2 linked regions of the Paraneptunicella aestuarii genome follow. The protein of the gene in region 2 interacts with the protein of the main gene of each other region in a pairwise test. Links are inferred from orthologs where the notes say so. Each region holds a gene or a part of one and is shown on either strand. Other genes may lie near its edges.

Evidence for each region.
Region 1: the proteins of rlmKL (region 2) and typA interact in binary tests that used the Escherichia coli proteins (3 or more experiments, as listed by UniProt). The link is inferred for Paraneptunicella aestuarii from one-to-one orthologs.

What each region holds. Positions count from the first base shown.
Region 1 is NZ_CP074570.1:4,469,466-4,472,712, forward strand. What follows is about bases 1-2,914. They hold typA (translational GTPase TypA), read left to right. Parts: upstream 1-493; coding sequence 494-2,335; downstream 2,336-2,914. Other genes in these bases: glnA (glutamate--ammonia ligase), read right to left, coding at 1-65; KIH87_RS17420 (GFA family protein), read right to left, coding at 2,499-2,879. In the rest of the region: KIH87_RS17425 (DUF2244 domain-containing protein), read left to right, coding at 3,003-3,247. UniProt on the Escherichia coli protein: A 50S ribosomal subunit assembly protein with GTPase and nucleotide-independent chaperone activity, required for 50S subunit assembly at low temperatures, may also play a role in translation.
Region 2 is NZ_CP074570.1:2,522,737-2,525,976, forward strand. The notes cover bases 334-3,240. They hold rlmKL (bifunctional 23S rRNA (guanine(2069)-N(7))-methyltransferase RlmK/23S rRNA (guanine(2445)-N(2))-methyltransferase RlmL), read right to left. Parts: upstream 2,893-3,240; coding sequence 775-2,892; downstream 334-774. Other genes in these bases: uup (ATP-binding cassette ATPase Uup), read right to left, coding at 334-549; KIH87_RS10305 (glutaredoxin family protein), read right to left, coding at 546-785; KIH87_RS10315 (cell division protein ZapC domain-containing protein), read right to left, coding at 3,071-3,240. In the rest of the region: more of uup, read right to left, coding at 1-333. UniProt on the Escherichia coli protein: Specifically methylates the guanine in position 2445 (m2G2445) and the guanine in position 2069 (m7G2069) of 23S rRNA. Methylation occurs before assembly of 23S rRNA into 50S subunits.

The sequences.
Region 1 (3,247 bases), 1.9 Mb from region 2 along the record:
AAACGTAAATCAACAAACTTGGCTTCGCTCTCTTTGATAAGATCCAGCGCGTTTTCTACGGACATATTTTCCTCCAGATGGATAACGAGCTCATGGTGTGCACCACACCATGAAAAATTTGGTCAAAATTTGGTTTTCGGAAAGATATCATGCGTTTTCCTGAACTGATGAAGCATCAAGCGAATTTTGTGCCAACTTGGTGACACAATAAACCCTTTATAAATCAAGCTATTGCCACAGGGTAATCAAGATACCCAGCAACAAAATGCACCAGCATGAGGCGCAATTGCACCATTTCAATGCATCGCTCTTTTTTGCTTTCCGACGTTGCCCCAAGATCACACTTTCCTGCGACAAAATGATGTTTTTATGACGAATCTAAAAAAAGCTCAAATGTTCATCGCAAAACGTTAAGTAAAGCTGTAAAATCCGCCGCCTGCAAATTCATGACGTCTGGAAGTTCCAGAAAATTTATAGTTAAGAGATGACTCGAATGAGTGCAAATAACGATTCGATCGAAAAATTACGCAACATTGCCATAATCGCACACGTAGACCATGGCAAAACTACACTTGTAGATAAGTTGTTGCAACAGTCCGGCACATTAGAAAGCCGCGGCGGTGTAGAAGAACGTGTAATGGACTCCAACGCCATTGAAAAAGAACGTGGTATTACCATTTTGGCAAAGAACACTGCCATTCGCTGGAATGATTACCGAATTAACATCGTAGATACTCCTGGACACGCCGATTTCGGTGGTGAAGTAGAACGTATCATGTCGATGGTAGATTCCGTTTTATTGTTGGTTGACGCACAGGAAGGCCCAATGCCACAAACTCGTTTTGTGACGCAAAAAGCCTTCGCTCAAGGTTTGAAGCCTATTGTTGTTATCAACAAGGTAGACAAGCCAGGAGCCAGACCAAGCTGGGTTATGGATCAGGTATTTGACCTGTTTGATAATCTTGGAGCAACTGATGATCAGTTAGACTTTCAGGTTGTTTATGCGTCTGCGATCAATGGTTGGGCTTCCTTAGAAGAAGGCGTACAAGGCGAAGATATGACCGCTTTGTTCCAAACCATCATTGATCAGGTTGCACCACCCAAGACCGATGTGAACGGCCCATTACAAATGCAAATCTCCCAGTTGGATTACAACTCTTATCTGGGCGTTATCGGTGTTGGTCGTATTACGCGCGGTTCAGTGAAAGTCAACCAACCGGTTACAGTTGTGAACGCCAAAGGCCAAACTCGTAACGGTAAAGTCGGCCAAATCTTTGGCTATCTTGGTCTGGATCGTTATGAAGTCGAGAGCGCACAAGCGGGCGACATTATTGCAATCTCAGGTCTGGGTGAGTTAAAAATCTCTGACACCATTTGTGCTCAGGGTCAGGTTGAAGCATTACCGCCATTGTCAGTTGATGAACCGACAGTAACCATGACCTTCCAGGTTAACACCTCCCCATTTGCGGGCAGAGAAGGCAAGTTTGTAACGTCGCGCAACATTTTGGAGCGTTTGCAAAAAGAATTGGTTCACAATGTGGCATTGCGCGTTGAAGAAACCGACGATCCAGATAAATTCCGTGTTTCAGGCCGTGGTGAATTACATCTTGGTATCCTGATCGAAAACATGCGTCGCGAAGGGTATGAATTAGCGGTTTCTCGCCCTGAAGTTATCATCAAAGAAATTGATGGTGAAAAACAGGAACCTTTTGAAACACTAACGGTTGACGTGGAAGAAGCAAACCAAGGCACCGTTATGGAGCAGCTTGGGATCCGTAAAGCGGAACTAAAAGACATGTCTCCAGATGGTAAAGGTCGTGTTCGTCTTGACTTCATCATCCCAAGCCGTGGTTTGATCGGTTTCCAAACTGATTTCATGACCATGACATCAGGTTCTGGTTTGCTGTATCACACATTCGATCATTATGGCCCTTATAAAGGTGGCAACATCGGTCAGCGTAAGAACGGCGTATTGATTGCCAATGCTCCCGGTAAAGCTCTTACCAATGCTCTGTTTAACCTGCAAGAACGTGGTCGCTTATTCATCGGACACGGTGTAGAAGTTTATGAAGGTATGATCATTGGTATTCACAGCCGTGACAACGACCTGACAGTAAACGCACTAAAAGGCAAGCAACTAACCAACATTCGTGCAGCGGGTACAGATGAAGCCCAAACACTAACACCACCAATTAAAATGTCATTAGAACAAGCAATGGAATTCATTGACGACGACGAATTGGTTGAAGTAACACCGGTTAGTATTCGCATGCGTAAGAAGCTGTTAACTGAAAATGACCGCAAACGCGCATCACGCGAAAAGAATAAAGACTAGGTCATTTAAACCTGAAATTTATTACTGAAGTGTTTTAACAAAGGTCGCCAAGTGCGACCTTTCTTTTACTTATCTACCTATTTGAACCGACAATTCCAGCTTTGATTTAATTCCCGTTTTCATTGCAGGGATAGATGACACCTTTCCTACATTATTACCCTAATCATTCTTTTGATTTATGAGCTAATACGTGGGCATTTTCCTCCCAATTTTGTCCATCAAATTCAACAATATTAATTTTGACAGGTCGGACATCCAAGCAATTAACATTGATATCGATACCGTCAGGATTTGAACGTGGCGTATAGAAAGGTTTAATTCCACACACCTTACAAAAAGTATGTTTTGCTATTCCAGAACCGAATGTATAAGTATTAATAAGCTCCTCACCTTGCAGCAATTTAAACTTACTTAAAGGCACAATAAGATGAAGATAACCAGCCTTGCTACAAATTGAGCAGTTGCAATGTTCCACTTCAATTTCTTCGGGTGCCTCTACCTGAAACTGCACACCGCCACAATGGCAACTACCTGAATAGATCATTGAATTTATTTCCCTGGTTGATATCAAAATTAATCTTTACACTGCGCTAAGATTAAAAATACTGAAGCAGAAAATCTATCATAAGTTTCAATATTAAAAAGCGAGCTCCGGAATCAACCCAATATGCTAATTAAAACAGAAGTAACCGACGGAACACGCCTAGAGCTGTATCCCAATCGATCAGCCAGCTGGAAGCAAGTAAAGCTACTTATGTGGATATTCGCGTCGGTTTGCCTATGTATTGCCTTTGCCTGGGCCTTTGTAGGAGCCTGGTTGATTCTGCCGTTTGCCGGTTTGGAAGTCGGGTTGCTTATCTTTGTTATGTACTATGTGACTCAAATGACTCATCGAAAAGAAGTAGTTCAAGT
Region 2 (3,240 bases):
CGGTTCATCTAACAGCAAAATATCAGGCTCAACCACCAAGGCTCTCGCCAACGCAGCCTTACGTCGCCACCCACCGGATAATTCAGACAAACTCTGCTCACCCGGCAACTGTAATTGCGTTAACACCTGTTCAATACGGGTTTCCAGTTGCCAGCCTTGTAAATGATCCAGCTCTTTTTGTACCACTTCCATACGAGCGAAGATTTTATCGTCCTGACGCTGCGCCATTTCGTGGGTCAGGTGATGATATTCTTTCAGCAACTCACCGACTTGTGCCAAGCCTTGGGCAACATAATCAAATACACTGATGTCACTGGTCACGGGAGGATCTTGAGGTAATACGGAAATGCGCACGTTGTTATCAACAATGCGTAAACCATCATCCAGATGAACTTCGCCGGAAACCACCTTCAACAAGGTAGATTTCCCGGTTCCATTACGCCCAACCAGACACAGGCGCTCTCCCTTATTAACTAATAGCTCAGCCTTGTCCAATAGCTGTACGCCATAAGACAAGGAAGCATCTTTTAATTGCAGTAATCGACTCATTTTAAAAATTCAAGCAATTGTGCTTTATCAAAAGGCCAACCCAATTCACTTTGGGTATCCTCACGGAAAACAACGGGAATACGTGCTCCGTACTGATGGTAATACTGACGCTCAGCTTTAACATCGATAGTCGTCAGACTATAAGGACACTGTTCAGCCACCTGCTCCAACAAATCTTTGGCTAAATCACATAAGCTGCATTCAGAGCCAGAAAAAAGAATTAAATCAATCGCCATCGGTCATTATCCAGCAGTGATGAATTTTCTTATTACGCTGAAAATCCTGAGGTAAGGTTTCAGCACTGATTTCCTGGATTTTTAACCCGGTTTCTTCAGCCAGTTCAGGCGCCAAGGCAAAATTACGCAAGTTATTGGAAAAGATGATAGTACCGCCCGGAGCTAAACGCTTGCGCACCATTTTCAGAAAGCCTAAATGGTCACGCTGCACATCCCATGAACCGGTCATGTTTTTCGAGTTAGAAAACGACGGCGGATCAACAAAGATCAAATCAAATTGCTGCTCACAGTTACGTATCCAGGACAAGCAATCTTCTCGAATAAACTGGTGATAACCACGAATGTCGTTTAGCTCAAAGTTACGCTTCGCCCACTTAATATAAGTGTTCGACATGTCAACCGTTGTCACCAGTTTTGCGCCACCTAAAGCGGCAAACACAGAAACCGAGCCCGTGTAAGAAAACAGGTTCAGCACTCGCTTGTCTTTACTTAATTCTTTCACTTTCTGGCGTGTAATACGGTGATCCAGAAACAGGCCAGTATCCAGATAATCATGTAAATTCACCCAGAAACGCGCACCATTCTCGTACACCTGGATCTCGTTGGATTGTTTATCCAACTTCTCGTATTGAGCTTTGCCTTTCTGTACCTTACGCGTTTTCAACACCAGCTGTTCCGGCGGAATTCCCATAATTTCAGGAGTTGCGATAAGCACTTCCTGCAAACGAGCAATGGATTTATGCTGAGGAATTTGTTTCGGTGGCGCGTATTCCTGTACCACCACCCACTCACCATAACGGTCAATGGCAACATTGTAGTCAGGCAAATCAGCATCGTAGACGCGATAACAGTTGGTATCCTGAGAGTTAATCCATTTTTTCATTTTGCTCAGATTCTTGCGCAAGCGATTGCCAAAATCTGAACTTTGTTGCCTGTCGTTCTCGGAGATATGACAGTTTTTCTCGTCCAGTTCAAAGTTCACCAACTGACATTCAATATTGCCGTTGATGAAGTTATATTCTTTGGTCGCTACCAGTCTAAGTTGCCTTAGCATGTCTCTATTACTGGTTAACAACGACAGTTTCCAATTGGGATAAGATTCCTTCAGGTGGAATCCCCAATCTTTAAACAAAGGTAATAATTGAGTGAGTTCGCCCAAACGTTCGCCATAAGGAATATTACTGACAATATAGCCAGGCTTGTTCATATCCCGATTATATTTGGTGGCATCTGCACACTCGAAACGAATAAACTGCCCGACACCGGCCAAATTGGCATTTTTAACCGCAATATGAACTACGCGGGCGTCAATATCAGTGCCAACCAGCGCAACACCGGGAACCGCTTGTTTAATTTCAGCGGCATCCAGCATGGATTGCCAAAGCTCAGGCTGATGACCTTTCCAGTTCTCAAATCCCCAACGTTCGCGATATAACCCAGGAGCAATATTGCTGGCGTACTGTGCAGCTTCAATCAAAATCGTGCCCGAACCACACATGGGATCATAAAGCGGCTTAATGTGCCCCTGATTAAATTCATCAACCCAGCCACTACGCATCAACATGGCAAAAGCCAGGTTTTCCTTAATAGGAGCCTGCCCCGCTCTTTCACGATACATACGTTGATGTAAACTGCCGCCCGCCAAATCCAGATAGACCGACATACCGTTACGGTTTAAACGACCTTGAAAACGAATATCAGGCTGATGTTTATCAACATTAGGACGTTGATCATAGAGGTCTTTAAAGTGATCAACGATGGCGTCTTTGACCTTTAACGCGCCAAACTGAGTATTATTGATGTCTCTATTGGCACCAATAAAATCAACACTAAAGGTTTGATCAGGAGAAAAATGGCTCGACCAATTTACCTTGTTCGCCAAATCATACAAATCATCGCCGCTACTACCTTTACTACTGGCTAATTTGAGTAATACCCGGTTAGCCAAACGCGACCACAAACAAATGTGATAGGCGTCTTTAAGCTCACCTTGGAACATCACCTGTCCGGGGCGATTATTGGTCTCTAATTCAGGCAATAAATGCTGAATTTCTTGCTGTAGGAGCTGCTCCAAACCTTTGGATGTTGTGACTAGGAAATCGTACATAATTCTCTGATTCTCAAGCGGAGCGGCATTATACGCATTCCGCAAGGACAGTGTCGATTGTTTTTACGCTTTTGACGGTATACAAAGCGGGCATTTTTATCGTGACATTTATCGCAAGTTTTGACTTAAAAAACGCAAGATAAGCACGAAGTTATGGTGATAAAAAACAGCAACTGGACTAAAGCAGTTGCATCGCTTCATCACCCATCACAGGCAACAGTAGATTACGGTTACACTTGAGCAGGTTATAACGCTTGTATGGCTTATTCTCTGGTACTTGTAATTGTTCTGACAGAAGCATAATAGTAGCGAAGCCTTGAGCTGATTCCAGTATCAACGCTAAAGCCT